Regions from separate parts of the Kocuria sp. CH-021 genome, predicted to be linked through region 2. Evidence: riboswitches for the same ligand, from Rfam matches in the RefSeq annotation. Region 2 holds a riboswitch; the other holds the start of a gene.
What was found. Region 2 has a riboswitch for S-adenosylmethionine ahead of ACPYN7_RS17025 (methylenetetrahydrofolate reductase). Riboswitches for the same ligand answer to the same signal wherever they lie in the genome.
Positions count from the first base shown of each region.

Region 1: it holds a riboswitch for S-adenosylmethionine, as region 2 does, so the genes downstream of both, ACPYN7_RS03580 (O-acetylhomoserine aminocarboxypropyltransferase/cysteine synthase family protein) here and ACPYN7_RS17025 (methylenetetrahydrofolate reductase) in region 2, are expected to answer to the same signal.

Region 1 covers NZ_JBNAFK010000003.1:226,091-233,856, reverse strand. Annotated here, with positions in the region: gene ilvD (dihydroxy-acid dehydratase) at 1-819, shown strand, start outside; gene ACPYN7_RS03595 (alanine/glycine:cation symporter family protein) at 1,032-2,510, shown strand; gene ACPYN7_RS03590 (OsmC family protein) at 2,571-3,092, shown strand; gene ACPYN7_RS03585 (CoA-binding protein) at 3,157-3,651, opposite strand; gene ACPYN7_RS03580 (O-acetylhomoserine aminocarboxypropyltransferase/cysteine synthase family protein) at 3,648-4,991, opposite strand; SAM riboswitch class I at 5,073-5,171, opposite strand; gene ACPYN7_RS03575 (SLC13 family permease) at 5,282-6,901, opposite strand; gene ACPYN7_RS03570 (succinate dehydrogenase/fumarate reductase iron-sulfur subunit) at 6,982-7,704, opposite strand.
Region 2 covers NZ_JBNAFK010000030.1:12,852-20,617, reverse strand. Annotated here, with positions in the region: gene metE (5-methyltetrahydropteroyltriglutamate--homocysteine S-methyltransferase) at 1-1,815, opposite strand, end outside; gene ACPYN7_RS17025 (methylenetetrahydrofolate reductase) at 1,881-2,807, opposite strand; SAM riboswitch class I at 2,879-2,985, opposite strand; gene ACPYN7_RS17020 (glycosyltransferase) at 3,190-4,185, shown strand; gene ACPYN7_RS17015 (hypothetical protein) at 4,182-5,597, shown strand; gene ACPYN7_RS17010 (ArsR/SmtB family transcription factor) at 5,644-6,000, shown strand; gene ACPYN7_RS17005 (SRPBCC family protein) at 6,004-6,501, shown strand; gene ACPYN7_RS17000 (VOC family protein) at 6,504-6,932, shown strand; gene ehuA (ectoine/hydroxyectoine ABC transporter ATP-binding protein EhuA) at 6,999-7,766, opposite strand, start outside.

The DNA.
Region 1 (7,766 bases), on a different contig from region 2:
CTGCGCCGGGCCGGGCTGCTCAACGAGGACGTGCACACGGTGCACGCCCCGGACCTGGCCACCTGGCTGGACGAGTGGGACGTCCGCGGCGGCCGGTCCTCGGAGCGCGCCCGGCGGCTGTTCCACGCCGCGCCCGGCGGCGTGCGCACCACGCAGGCGTTCTCCACGGCCAACACGTTCGAGTCCCTCGACCTCGACGGCGAGGACGGCTGCATCCGCTCCGTGGCGCACGCCTACACCCAGGACGGCGGGCTGGCGATCCTCTACGGCAACATCGCCGAGGACGGAGCGGTCATCAAGACCGCCGGCATCGACGAGGAGCTGTTCCACTTCGTCGGCAAGGCCTTCGTGGTCGAGTCCCAGGACGAGGCCGTGTTCGAGATCCTGTCCAAGAACGTGCAGCCCGGCGACATCGTGGTCATCACCCACGAGGGCCCCAAGGGTGGCCCGGGCATGCAGGAGATGCTCTACCCGACCTCCTACCTCAAGGGCCTCGGTCTGGGCCGGGAGTGCGCGCTCGTCACCGACGGCCGCTTCTCCGGCGGCACCTCCGGCCTCTCCATCGGGCACATCTCCCCGGAGGCCGCCGCCGGCGGCGCCGTGGGGCTCGTCGAGACCGGCGACGAGATCGAGATCGACGTCGCCCGGCGCGTGCTGCGCGTGAACGTGGACGACGCCACGCTCGCCGCCCGCCGGCAGGCCCGGGGCCCCGCGCCCTGGTACCCCACGAAGCCGCGCGAGCGCCAGGTCTCCAAGGCGCTGCGGGCCTACGCCTCGATGGTCACCTCCGCGGACAAGGGAGCCGTGCGCGTGATCTGATCCGCGCCGCCCGTCCCGCGAGGTCGCGGCCGACGGCGACCGGGCACCGTCCGGTCGCCGTCGGCCGCGACCTCGGCGCAGACCGAGGGGGACGAGACGCCGGTCACGTCCACTAGAGTTCCGTCGGGGCGCGCGACCGCTGCGCCCGGTCGTTCACGCGGACCCCCGCAGACCCCACGCCGGGGACCGCGTCGTCACAGTTCGGAGCTGCAATGGAACTCGTCACCGATCTCGTCGGCACCCTCGGCGGCTGGGTGTGGAACGTGGTCTTCGCCATCCTCATCGGGGTGGGCCTCTACCTGACCGTCCGCACCGGTGTGGTGCAGCTGCGGCTGGTCCCGGAGATGTTCCGGGTGCTGGGCGACAAGCCCGGCCTGGCCGAGGACGGCAAGAAGGGCATCTCCGCGTTCCGGGCCTTCACCGTCTCCGCCGCGTCCCGCGTGGGCACCGGCAACATCGCCGGCGTCGCGATCGCCATCAGCCTGGGCGGGCCGGGCGCCGTGTTCTGGATGTGGGTGATCGCCGGGATCGGCGCCGCGAGCGCGTTCACGGAGTCCCTGCTGGGCCAGCTGTACAAGATCAAGGCCCCCACCGGGTACGTGGGCGGACCCGCCTACTACATGGAGCGCGGCATCGGCGCGCGCTGGATGGGGCTGCTGTTCGCCGTCGTCATCACCCTGACCTACGGGTTCGTGTTCAACTCCGTGCAGTCCAACTCGATCGTGGACGCGCTGGGCGGCTCGCTCGGCGTGGACGTCGCCGCCGCCGAGGTCCTGTGGTTCCGGATCCTGGTCGGCGCGGTGCTCGTCGGGCTGACCGCGGCGATCATCTTCGGGGGCATCCGCAGGATCTCCGCGGTCTCCGAGATCGTCGTCCCGTTCATGGCCGTGCTCTACGTCCTGCTGGGCCTGCTCGTGGTCGTGCTGAACGTCGGCGAGGTCCCCGCGGTGCTCGGCCAGATCCTGGAGGGGGCCTTCGGCATCCGCGAGTTCGTCACCGGCGGGCTCATCGGCGTCATCATCCAGGGCATGAAGCGCGGCCTGTTCTCCAACGAGGCCGGCATGGGCTCCGCCCCCAACGCCGGGGCCACCGCGTCCGTGTCCCACCCCGCCAAGCAGGGCTTCCTGCAGGCGCTCGGCGTGTACTTCGACACCTGGCTGATCTGCTCGATCACCGCGTTCATCGTGCTCCTCTCGGACCCCGAGCTCGGCGGCCGGGAGGGCGCGTCCCTCACCCAGTCCGCGCTCGCCCTGCAACTGGGCAACTGGGCGGTGCACTTCCTGACCGTGGCGATCTTCCTCTTCGCGTTCACGTCCGTGATCGGCAACTACTACTACGGCGAGTCCAACATCCGCTTCCTCACGGGCTCGGCCGCGGCGATGACCGCCTACCGCGTGCTCGTGCTGGTGTTCGTCTTCGGCGGTGCCGTGCTGGCCCTGGACCTCGTCTGGTCCCTGGCAGACCTGTTCATGGCGGTCATGGCCACCATCAACCTGGTGGCCCTGGTCCTGCTCTCCGGCGTGGCCGTCCGGGTGCTCAAGAACTACGAGGCCCAGCGCCAGCAGGGGGTCGAGCCGATCTTCCACAGCGGCGACGTCCCGGGTCTGTCCGGACTGGGCGCCTGGGACGGCACGGACGTGGTGACCACCCGCGCCTACTGGGAGGACCGCGTGGCCGAGCGCGCCCGCTGAGCGGACCGGTGCGGACGCCCTGCGTGGTGCCGTCCGCGCCGGACGCTCTACAGTGACAGCATGGAATCTCGAACCCAGATGACCGCCACGGAGCTCCGACAGCTCCAGGCTCCCCTCAAGGACCGCTACCGGGAGGACCCCGGGGCGGCGCGCACGCCCCTGCACTCCCAGGGCGACTTCCGGGACCCCGGACTGACCTGCACGGTCGACACCTGGGCGGGCCCCGTGCGGGGCGGACCGCACGCCGCCACCGGCGGGGACGGCAGCGACGCCTGCTCCGGGGACATGCTCCTCGACGCCCTCCTGGCCTGCGCCGGGGTGACCCTGCGCAGCGTGGCCACCGCCATGGGCGTGGAGGTGCGCTCGGCCGAGCTGACCGCCGACGGCATGTTCGACGCCCGCGGCACGCTGGGCGTCGACCGGACCGTGCCCGTCGGGGTCCAGGACGTCGTGGTGACCGCCCGGGTGGACGCGGAGGTCGACGACAGCGCGCTGGAGCGCCTCGCGCGGGCCACGGAGCGCTACTGCGTGGTCAGCCAGAGCCTGAAGGCGGACGTGCGGTTCGTCCTCGAGCGCGCGTAGCGGCCTGCCGCTCGCGGCGCGGAACGGTCCCGGAGGCCCCAGGCCTCCGGGACCGTTCCGCGTCTCAGGCCAGGACCTGCCGCCTCGCCGAGATGACCCCGGTGTTGAAGCCGGCCAGGTGGAGCCCGCCGTGGAAGCGGGCGTGCTCGATCTTCACGCAGCGGTCCATGACCACCGTGAGCCCGCCCTCCTCGGCGATCCGCGCGGCCTCCTCGTGCCAGGAGCCCAGCTGCAGCCACAGCGTCCTGGCCCCGACGGCCACCGCGTCGCGGGCCACGTCCGGGAGGTCGTCGTGGCGCCGGAACGCGTCGACCACGTCGGGGACCTCCGGCAGGTCCGCCAGCGACGGGTAGACCGGCCGGCCCATGATCTCCCGCAGCACCGGGTTGACGAAGTACACCCGGTACGGCGAGGACGACAGCAGGTAGGTCGAGACGAAGTAGGAGGCGCGGGAGGGCTTGTCGGAGGCCCCCACGATGGCGATCGACTCGGTGCCGTGCAGGATCTTCAGCCGCTCGGGGGCGCTCGGCCCCGTCCAGGTGCGGGTCTCGGCGGTCATCGGAGCACTCCTTCGGCGGTCGGTGCGGACTCCCGGGAGAGCCCGGTCGCCGCGGAGAGGGCCTGGTCCAGGTCCCAGAGGATGTCCTCGACGTCCTCGAGGCCCACCGACAGGCGGATGAGGTCCTCCCGCACCCCGGCCCGCAGCAGCTGCTCGGCGCTCAGCTGCTGGTGGGTGGTCGAGGCCGGGTGCAGGACGAGGGTGCGGGCGTCGCCGATGTTGGCCAGGTGGCTGGCCAGCTGCAGGTTCTCGATGAAGCGGGCGCCGACCTCCCGTCCGCCGAGCCGCTCGGTGGGGGAGACCCCGAACGCGAACACGGCGCCCGGGCCGAGGGGCAGGTACTTCTGCGCCCGGTCGTGGTGGGGATGGCTCGGCAGCCCCGCCCAGTCGACGTAGGAGACGCGCGGGTCCTCCTCCAGCCAGCGCGCGACGACGTGCGCGTTGGCCAGGTGCGCGTCCATCCGCTGCGGCAGCGTCTCGACGCCCTGGAGCAGGTTCCACGCGGACTGGGGCGCCAGGGCGGGGCCGATGTCCCGCAGCTGCTCGGTGCGCAGCCTGGTCAGGAACCCGTACTCCCCGAAGTTCCCCCACCAGGTGACGTCGTTGTACGTCGGCACCGGCTCGGTCATGGACGGGAAGTTGCCGTTCGCCCAGTCGAAGCGGCCGGACTCGACGACGACGCCGCCCAGCGTGGTGCCGTGGCCGCCCAGGAACTTGGTCGCCGAGTGGATGACGATGTCCGCCCCGTGCTCGAACGGGCGGATCAGGTAGGGCGGGGTCATCGTCGAGTCGACGACGAGCGGGACGCCGGCCTCGTGCGCGACCGCGGCGAGGCCCTCCAGGTCGGCGATCTCCCCGGACGGGTTGGCCACGACCTCCGTGTAGACGGCCTTCGTCCCCGGGCGCACGGCGGCCCGGTAGTCGGCGGGGTCCGTGCCCGGGACGAACGTGGTCTCGATGCCGAAGCGGCGCAGGGTGACGTCCAGCTGGGTGACCGTCCCCCCGTAGAGCTGCGCGGAGGCCACGATGTGGTCCCCGGCCTGGGCAAGGGCGGCGAACACGAGGAACTCGGCGGACATCCCGGAGGCGGTGGCCACGGCGCCGATGCCGCCCTCGAGGGAGGCGATGCGCTCCTCGAACGCCGCGACGGTCGGGTTGCCGATGCGGGAGTAGATGTTGCCGTACTTCTGCAGGGCGAACAGGTTGGCGGCGTCGTCGGCGTCCTTGAAGACGAACGAGCTGGTCTGGTAGATCGGGACCGCGCGGGCGCCGTGCTCGGCGTCGGGGGTGCCCCCGGCGTGCAGGGCGCGGGTGCGGAACCCGAACTGGTGGTCGGCCATGGGGAGAACTCCTCGTGCGAGTGGTGCCGCTGGACGGTCCCGGGCGGAGACGGACCCGGGCGAGCGGTCCGGGGGTGCGCTGCTCCATCGGTCCTGGCGGTAGCACCGTGCGGTCTGCGACGTCGACCACGGTTGCTGCGGCGTCGTCGATCCAGGTCTCTCGGCCGCTCGGGATGGCTGCCTCCCATTGTGCTGCCCCGGGCGGCCCCGCGCCAACCGGGCGCACGCTCCGCCGTGCGGCGTCCGGCCGGCCCCGCGGCGGCGGCCGGCCGGACGTGCACGAGAACCGGTCAGATCACCAGGCCCAGCGCGAACGGGCCGATCAGCACGGTGAAGATCGTGATCAGGATGACGCCCACGATGTTGAGCACCACGCCGCCGCGCACCATCTCGGCGATCTTGACCTGGCCGGTGGCGAAGACGATGGCGTTGGGCGGGGTGCCCACCGGCAGCATGAACGCGCACGTGGCCGCCAGCGCCGCCGGGATGAGCAGCGTCATGGGGTCCACCCCGATCCCGACGGCGACCCCGCCCAGGATCGGGATGAACGTGGCGGCCGTGGCGGTGTTGGACGTGATCTCGGTCAGGAGCAGCACGATCAGCACGACCGCGGCCAGCAGCAGCACGATCGGCAGCGCGCCCAGCCCGCTGACCTGCTCGCCGAACCAGGCGTCCAGGCCCGTGCCGGCCACGGCGGCGGCCAGGGACAGGCCGCCGCCGAAGAGCAGGAGCACGCCCCAGGGCAGGCCCTCCTCGGCGTCGTTCCACTCCAGGGTCATGTTCCCCTGCTTGTCGCCGGGGAGCAGGAAGAGCAGCACGCCGGCGCCGATGGCGACCACCGTGTCGTCGAAGAGGTCCAGCCAGGGCAGCTGCTCGCCGATGTCGCCGATCCCGGAGAGCAGCCCCGGGACGATCCAGAAGAACGCCGCGGTCACGAACACGCCCAGCACGATCTTCTCGCCCTGGCTCATCGGGCCGAGGGCGGCGATCTCCTCGTTGATCAGCTCCTTGCCGCCCGGCACCTCGTCGAGGTGGAAGCGGAAGATGACGCGGGTGATGATCAGCCACGCGAGCCCGATGAAGACGATCACGATGGGCACGCCGAGCATCATCCACTGCGCGAAGCCCACGGTCCGGCCCAGCTCCTCGCTGATGTAGCCGGCGACGATCGCGTTGGGCGGGGAGCCCAGCAGCGTGCCCAGGCCGCCGATGGTGGCCGCCCAGGCGATCGCCAGGACCAGGGCCACGCCGAACAGGCGCACGTCGCGGTCGTCGATGACGTCGCTGATGGCCTTGCCGGAGCGGATGTCCTCACCCATGGCCCCGGCCTCCGCCCGGGTGCCGGCGTGCCTGCTGTTCTCGACCACCAGGGTCAGCACGGACAGGCCGATGGGCAGCATCATCAACGTGGTGGCCGTGTTGGACACCCACATCGACAGGAAGGCCGTGGAGATCATCAGGCCCAGGATGATCTGGCGGGGGTGGGTGCCCACGCGGTGCAGGGTGAGCAGTGCGATCCGGCGGTGCAGGTTCCACTTCTGCATGGCGATCGCGATCAGGAAGCCGCCCAGGAACAGGAACACGATCGGGTTGGCGTAGGGCGCCGTGACCTCGGAGACCTCGAGGGCCGTGAGCACCGGGAAGAGCACGATCGGCAGCAGCGAGGTGATCGACAGCGGCACCGCCTCGGTCATCCACCAGACCGCCATCAGCGCGGCGACGGCGCCCACGATCCGGGCGTCGGCCGAGACCTCCGCGCCGTCGAGCAGGAACCAGACCAGCAGGGCCAGGAGCACGCCGAGGCCGCGGTAGAGCCAGGTCCTGCCGGGGGCGCGAGCGGGGTCGCGGTCCTCCGGCTCGTAGTCGAACTCTCCCTGTTCGGGGACGATGTTGCCGGGGCGCTCGCTCATGTGATCCACCTCACGGGTCTCGAGGACGTGCCCGAAAAGTAGCAGTCACCTCCCCGCGCGGCAAGACACGCCGCGCGGGGTCACCGCGGACCCGGCGCGTCCCCGCCCCGGCGCGGGAAGCGGTTGCGCAGGTACTCCTGCGCCACCGCGGAGAGGTTCTCGACCGGCAGCCCGGCCGGGCAGACCTCCACGCAGTCGCCGAGCAGGGAGCAGGGGCCGAACTGCTCCTCCGCCGCGTCGATCACCTTGGCCGAGCGCTCCCGGCGCTCGGCGTCGTCCTTGGCCAGCGGCGGCAGCTCCTTGAGCATCGTGCCCACGAAGAGCTGGCCGGAGCCGTTGGGGCAGGACGCCACGCACGCCCCGCAGCTGATGCAGCCGCCGTTGGCCAGTGCCTTCATCGCCACCGGGAACTTCCCGGCCTTCGCCACCAGGCGCAGCGCCTTCTTGTCCACGGAGAGGTCCTGCTTGACCGGGAAGGAGGACGCCCGCAGGGGCTCGATGCGCACCCGGTCCCCGTCCCGGTAGGCGCCCAGGTGCTGCATGCAGCTCGCGGCGTTGCGCTCGGGTCCGTGCGCCACGCCGTCGACCGTCACCCCGCACTTGCCGCAGATCCCCTCGCGGCAGCCGTCGTCGAAGACCACCGGGTCCTCGCCGGCGGCCTCCAGCTGCGCGTTGATCCGGTCGAGCAGCTCGAGCACGGTCATCTCCGGGCTCGCGTCCGGGACGTCGTAGGCCGTGAAATCCCCGGGCTCCTCCGGGGAGGGCTGGCGCCACACGTCCACGGTCAGGGAGAAGGTGCTCACTCGCTCGGGTCCTTGTCGTCTCGTCGGGGGTCGTCTCGTGTTCGTTCGCCGGCAGGTGCCCG
Region 2 (7,766 bases):
CGCGGTCTCCGCGAGCGGCTGGTCGTCGCGCACGAAGGACCACGCGAGGATCGTGACCGGGCCCGTCAGCATGCCCTTGACCGGCCTGTCGGTGAGGGACTGGGCGTGGCTGATCCACGGGACCGTGAACGCCTCGCCGCGCAGGCCCTCGCCCTCCCGGCTGACGTCGCCCCACAGGATCGAGGGACGGGTGCAGCGGGAGCCGTAGGACTGCACCCAGCCGTGCACGGTGGTCGCGAAGCCGTCGAGGTGCTCGGCGAAGTACTGGACCATGTCGTTGCGCTCGGCCTCGCCGTGCACCAGCACGTCCAGGCCCAGCTCCTCCTGCAGCCGCACGACCCGCTCGATCTCCTCGCGCAGGAAGGCGTCGTACCGGTCGTCCGTGAGGGTCCCGGCCCGGTGCTGGGCGCGGGCGGCGCGGACCTCGGGCGTCTGCGGGAAGGAGCCGATCGTGGTGGTGGGCAGCGGGGGGAGGGGTCCGGACGCCGTGAAGGACCGCCCCTCCTGCGCGGCCCGGCGGACCTCCGCGGGCGCGCGTCCGATGTCGGCGGCGGTCAGCGCCCCGGCGCGCTCCCGCACGGCCGTGTCCCGGACCCCCGCGGCGGTCTCCCGGGTGCGCCGGGCCTCGGCCGCCTCGGCCAGCTCCTCCGCGACCGCCTCCGTCCCGGCGGCGAGACCGCGGGCCAGGGTGACGATCTCGCCGACCTTCTGGTCGGCGAAGGCGAGCCAGCTCCGCAGCAGCGGGTCCAGCCCGGTCTCCTCGGCCACGTCGTGCGGGACGTGGAACAGGGACGTGGAGGAGGCCACGGACACCAGGACGCCGCCGGCGGCCAGCTCCGCGAGCCGGTCGAGCCGGCCGGCCAGGTCGGCCCGCCACACGTTGTGCCCGTCGACGGCTCCGGCCACGAGCACGGCGGAGTCCTCGTCCCGGAAGAGCTCCAGCTCCTCGGGAGAGGGCGCCGCGCCCTTGACGAGGTCGAGGTGCAGGGCCTCCACGCCGGAGCAGGCCAGGGGGTGCAGCAGCGGCCCGGGCGAGCCGTAGGAGGTGGTGACGAACAGCTGCGGGCGCCGGGGCACGGCGGACAGGGCCGTGTAGGCGTCCCACACGGACGCGGCGAGCTGCTCCGCCGGGACGTGCTGGTCCGCCACGAGCGCCGGCTCCTCCAGCTGCACCCAGTCCGCGCCGGCCGCGGCCAGCTCGCCCAGCAGCTCCGCGTACACCGGGAGCAGCTCGGGGAGCCGCCGCAGCGGGTCGAAGCCCGCGGGGGCGTCGTCGTCGGCCTTGGCGAGGAGGAGGAAGGACACGGGTCCCACGAGGACCGGCCGGACGGTGAAGCCGTGCGCCGCGGCGCGGCGGACGTCCGCCACCAGCCGGTCGGCGGTGGCGCGGAACGGGGTGTCCGGGCCGATCTCCGGCACGAGGTAGTGGTAGTTGGTGTCGAACCACTTGGTGAGCTCGAGCGGGGCGCGGCCGGCGTCCCCGCGGGCGAGCACGAAGCTCGCGTCGAGGTCGAGCCGGCCCTCGGGGTCGGCGAGGTCGGCGAAGCGGGACGGGACCGCCCCGAGGGCCACGGTGGTGTCCAGCACCTGGTCGTAGAGGGGGAACGCCGCGGGCAGGGACGAGTCCCGGGCGCCGAGGCCCAGCTCCACGAGCCGGCGGTGGGTCGCCAGCTGCAGCTGGGCGGCCGCCGACTCGAGCTCCTCGCGGGTCGAGCGCCCGGCCCAGTAGGCCTCGAGGGCCTTCTTCAGCTCGCGGCGGCGGCCGATCCGGGGGTAGCCGGTGATGGTGGCGGCGGGGAACGGGACAGTGCTCATGGGGATCTCCTGAAGGGTGTCGTGAGGTCGAGAGGTCTCGTGCGGAACGGTGGGGCGGTGCGTGCTCACGCGGGGAGCAGCAGGTCGTCGAGCGGGACGGGCACGTGCGGGGCGCGGGGGAGGTCCACGTGCTCCAGCAGGTCCAGCGCGGCCCGGTGCTCGTTGAAGGTGTAGAGGTGCAGGCCGGGAGCCCCGGCGTCCAGGGCGGCGCGGGCCAGCCGGGCCGCGAAGGCCACGCCGGCGCGGTGCCGCTCCGCGGGGCCGGACGCGTCCTCCAGCGCGGCGGCCAGGCCGGGATGGGGCGCCAGGCCGGCCAGCCGGCACAGGGTCCGCAGCCGCCCCGGATCGGTGACCGGCATGATCCCGGGGACGATCGGGATGGTCACCCCCGCCGCCGTCGCCGCCGCGACCAGGCGCTCGTAGCGCTGCGGGCGGAAGTAGACCTGCGTGATCGCGAAGTCCGCCCCGGCGCGCTGCTTGGCCAGCAGCACCTCCACGTCGTGCCGGAACGAGGGCGACTCCGGGTGCCGGGTCGGATAGGCCGCCACGCCCACGGCGAGCCGGCCGGCCGCCAGGGAGGCCGTGTGGCGCTGCTCGACCTCGCGCACGAGCTCCACGAGCTCGCCGGCGTGCCGCAGCTCGCCCGGCGCCGCCTCCGGGTCCCGGTCCCCGCGCAGGGCCAGGACGCCCCGCACGCCGCGGCGGACCAGGGTGGCCACGGTCCGCTCCAGCTCGGCCCGGCTGCTGCCGACGCACGTCAGGTGCGCCAGGGGCCGCAGGCTCGTGCGCGCCAGGAGGTGGTCGAGCAGGGCGAGCGAGCTGTCCCGGCGCTGCTCGTCCCCGCTGTACGTCACCGAGACGTGGTCGGGACGGGTGGGCTCGAGCTCCTCGATGGTCCGCAGCAGCGTCGCGGCGCTCGCCGCGCCGCGGGGCGGATAGAGCTCGTAGGACAGGGACGGCGGCGCCGGCCGGGCGATCGGGCGTGGTGTCACGTTCTTCCTCCAAGGGTCACCCCGAGGGAGGGCGGCAACCGTCCCGGGGCGGACCCGGGAGGGAAGCGACAGCTCCATCGGTCCTGGCGGGAGCACCGTTCCGCGCACCCCGTGGCGGGGGCGCGGATGGTTGCTGCGGCGTCGACGAGCCAGGTCTCTCGGCCGCTCTGGATAGATGCAGGACCCATTCCAGCGGCCGCCCCGCCGTGCTGCCAAGTGCGGGCGCCCAGAAGACGCCGGAGCGCGGACTGTGACGACCGGGACGTCACGGGGCGCAACACGGACGCACGGCGACGCACGGGCGGTGGAGGGCGGTCCGGCGCCCGGGCCCGGCCTCGGCATAATGGACGGGCCCCCGCCCGGACCGCAGGAACGAGTGCCCATGCCTCCCACCCCCCGCATCGTGGCCGTCGTGCCGTGCCACAACGAGGAAGCGGCGATCGCGAAGGTCGTCACGGATCTGCACGCCGCCGTGCCCGGCATCGAGGTGCACGTCTACGACAACTGTTCGACGGACGGCACCGCCGAGGCCGCCCGGCGGGCCGGGGCGCAGGTCCGGCGCGAGGAGGAGAAGGGCAAGGGCAACGTGGTCCGGCGGGCCTTCGCGGACCTGGACGCCGACGTCTACCTGCTCGTCGACGGCGACGACACCTACGACGTCGCCGACGCCCCCGCCATGATCGACACCCTGCTGTCCGGGCCCTACGACCACGTGCTGGGCGTGCGCCGGCAGACCACCAGCACCGCGTACCGGTCGGGGCACGAGTCCGGCAACAGGTTCTTCAACGGGCTCGTGAGCTTCGCCTTCCGCCGGAAGGTCTCCGACATGCTCAGCGGCTACCGGGTCTTCTCGCGCCGCTTCGTCAAGTCCTTCCCCGCGCTCTCGCGCGAGTTCGAGATCGAGACGGAGCTGACCGTCCACGCGGTCAACGCGCGGGTGCCGCAGGCCGAGGTGGCCGTGGGCTTCCGGGACCGGGCCGCCGGCAGCGAGAGCAAGCTGCGGACCTACCACGACGGCTTCCGGATCCTCGGCATCTTCGGGCAGCTGCTCTTCCACGAGCGGCCCCTCCTGGTCACCGGCGCCGTCTCCCTGGCCCTGTTCCTGCTGGGCCTGGCCCTCGGCCTGCCCGTGGTGGTGGAGTTCGCGGGCACCGGTCTCGTCCCCCGCTTCCCGACGGCGTTCCTGGCCGCCTCCCTGGTGCTCCTGGCGGGGGTGTTCCTGCTCATGGGCGTGCTCCTGAGCGGCCAGGCGAAGATCCGCCGGGAGACCTCCCGGCTGTTCTACCTGCGCCACCCGGCTCCCCCGTGGAGCGGCGGGGAGGCGCCGGACCGGACCGCCGGGGGCGGCCGCACGGAGGACCGGCGGCAGGTCCCGTGAGCGCGGGGCGCGAGGCCGTGCGGTCGCGGCTGCACCTCCTGCTGCCCTGGGCCCAGGGGCTGGGAATGCTCCTGGTCCTGCAGTTCGCCCTGTTCGGGCTGCTGACGCTGGGCCAGGCCGTGCCGGACCGGCCCGTCGTCGAGCACCTCGTCGCGGCGGTCGAGGACGGCACCTACGGGCCCATCGACACGATCGACCGGATGGGCACCCCCGCGGACACCTTCACCGAGTGCGTCGTGGCGGGCACGGGCCTGGGGGCGTCCCCGGAGGAGTCCGCGTTCAGCCGGGCGGTCCGGATGCCCCGGCTGGCCACCTGCGGCGGAGGCCCGGAGCAGCTGCGGGCGATCTCCGAGGGGGCCGTGCTCACCGACAACGACTACTTCAAGTACTGGGCCGGCTACACCGTGATCACGCGCCCCGTGCTGGCCCTGACCGGCCTCGAGGGCCTGCGGATCGTCTCGGGCACCCTCATGCTGCTGGCCCTGGCCGGTGCGTTCCTCGCCGTCCGCGCCGGGACGTCCACCGCCGTGGGACTGGCCCTGGTCCTGCCGTACGTGGTGGGCACGAACCTGCTGTCCACGCCCTCGACGTCCTTCAGCCAGTCCATCTCCATCGCCTTCATCTTCCTGTCCGTGATCCTCTCCGCCCTCGGGGCGGCGCGCTCGCCCCGGGCGGCCTGCGCGGGGGCGGCCCTGGGCGGGGCGCTCTTCTGCTTCGTGGACCTCCTCACGACCCCCGCCGTGCCGTGGGCGATGTCCGCCTTCGCCGTGGGGGCCGTGACGTGGTTCCACCGCCGCGAGCTCGGCGCGACCCTCGTGGCGGTGCTCCTCGCCGGGGCGGTCTGGCCGGTGGCCTTCGCGGTCACCTGGCTCGCCCGGTGGGTCTTCGCGGGGGCGTTCCTGGGCTTCCCGGCCACCCTGGAGGTGGTCCGCCGCAACGTGGGCAACCGGACCGGGGGCGACCACGCCCGGGTCTCCGAGGCGTTCGGCGCAGGGGCGCGCGTCAACGTGTCCTACTGGTGGCAGATGGTGCCCACCTCGGGGCTCGTGCTGACCGGCTGCCTGCTCGCGGCGGGCGTGGGCCTGGCCCTGGCGCTGCGCCGGGGCGGGTTCGCCCGCTGGGGCGCCGCCGCGGTGCTGGCCCTGCCGGCCGCGGCCGTGCCCGTCTGGTACACGGTGCTCAGCAACCACTCCCAGATCCACGCGTTCTTCGTCAACCGCGGGGTCGCGGCCGCGCTGGCCGTCGTCACGGCCGCGTGCCTGGCCGCGGCCGTGCGGCCGCGGCCCGAGCCCGGGGTGCCGCGCTCCGGGCGCTCGCCGGACGGGACGGCGCAGGTCCCCGGCGAGCCCGGGGAGGCTCCCGGCCGTTCCGAACCGGTCCCGGGTCTTGCCCCGCGCGCCCCACGGACGTAGCCTTTAACAACCAACAGGTTGATCAAGGAATCAGTTGACAAACACCGTGGACCCCGGCGACGACGACCTCCTCGACAAGGCCTTCCTGGCCCTCGCCGACCCGGTCCGCCGCCGCATCGTCGCCCGGCTCAGCCGGGGGCCGGCCACGGTCACCGAACTGGCGGAACCCTTCGCGATCTCCAAGCAGGCGGTCTCGAAGCACATCCAGGTCCTCGAGCAGGCGCAGCTCGTCACGCGCACCCGTGACGCCCAGCGCCGGCCCGTCCACCTGGACCCCGCACGGCTCGAGGCGCTCACCGCGTGGATCGACCGGTACCGGCTGGTCCGGGAGGAGCAGTTCCGCCGCCTCGACGCCGTGCTCGACACCCGAGCCGCGGACCGCGGCGAGCACACCCAGGACTGAACCATGGGACACCCACTGCACCTGACCGTCCCCGACGGCCTGCCCTTCATCGACTTCGAGCGCGAGTTCGACCACCCGGTGGCCGAGGTCTTCCGCGCCCACGCGGACCCCGAGCTGTTCCGGCAGTGGATCGGGCCCCGGGGACTCGAGACCCGGATCGACGACTTCGACTTCCGTCCCGGCGGTGCCTACCGCTTCGTCCAGCACGGCCGGGACAGCGCGGAGGAGTACGCCTTCCGCGGCGTCTTCCACACGGTGCGCGAGAACGAGCTGGTCGTCCAGACCTTCGAGTACGAGGGCTGGCCCGACGCGGTGGACCTCGAGTACCTGCACTTCGAGGACCTGGGCGGCGGCCGGTGCCGGCTGCGCGGGCGCGCCGTCCACGCCTCGCAGGAGGCCCGCGACGGGATGGCCGCCTCGGGCATGGAGAAGGGCATGGCCGAGGGCTACGAACGGCTCGACGAGCTGCTGGGCGGGCGCACCGAGCAGGGCGGGGCCTGAGCGTGGACTGGACGCTCGAGGTGGTCCTGCTGCCGGTCGCGGACATCGACCGCGCGATCGGGTTCTACCGGGACGGGGTCGGCTTCCACCTCGACCACCGCACGACCGGGGAGCAGGCGGACTTCGCCCAGCTCACCCCGCCCGGGTCGGGGTGCTCGATCGTGGTCGGGAACCTGCCCGCCCACCGGGAGATGACCCCCGGGTCGGTGCGCGGGCTGCAGCTCGTGGTCCCCGACGCGGCCTCGGCCCGCGCGGAGCTGCTGGCCCGCGGCGTGCCGGCGGGGGAGCTCACCGTGGTGGACGAGCGGGACGGCGGCACGCTCTTCGGGTTCGCCGATCCGGACGGCAACACGTGGGTGGTGCAGCAGCTGCGGACCCGGGCCGAGCGGCCGCTGATCCCCCGGCAGCGGCCGGCGACCGGGGACGGATGAACCACGGCCGGGCCGGCCGGCCGCCGGATCCCGTGGTCGGCCGGGCTCGGTCGCCGGGGGCCCGGCTCAGAGGATCGCCCGCAGGAAGGTCTTCGTCCGTTCGTTCCTCGGTGCGGTGAAGATGTCCTCGGGGCTGCCGTCCTCCACGATCCGCCCGCCGTCGAACATCATCACCCGGTGCGACACGTCGCGGGCGAACTGCATCTCGTGGGTGACGATGAGCATGGTGATGTCCGTGGTCTCGGCGACCTCGCGCAGGACGTTGAGCACGTCGTCCACGAGCTCGGGGTCGAGCGCGGACGTCACCTCGTCCAGGAGCAGGATCTCCGGGTCCATCGCGAGCGCCCGGGCGATGGCCACGCGCTGCTGCTGGCCGCCGGAGAGCCTCGAGGGGTGCTCGGAGGCCTTCTCCTCCAGCCCCACCTGCTTCAGCAGACCCATGGCACGCTCCTGCGCCTCGCCCTTCTTCAGTCCCAGCACGTGCACGGGGGCCTCGATGATGTTGTCCAGCACGCTCATGTTGGGGAACAGGTTGAACTGCTGGAAGACCATGCCGATCCGCCGGGTGATCTGCTTCCTCCGCTTGGCGGGCAGCTCCACCCGCCGCCCGTTGCGCAGCTCGTGGGTCAGCGGCTCCCCGCCCACGAGGATGAACCCTTCCGTCAGGTCCTCCAGGGTCATCAGGAGCCGCAGGATGGTGGTCTTGCCCGATCCGCTGGGGCCGATCAGGGTGACCCGCTCGCCGCGGTCCACGGTGAAGCCGAGTCCGTCGAGCACGGTGTGGTCGCCGAAGCGCTTGACGACGTCACGGAACTCCACCGCGGGCACGCGCCC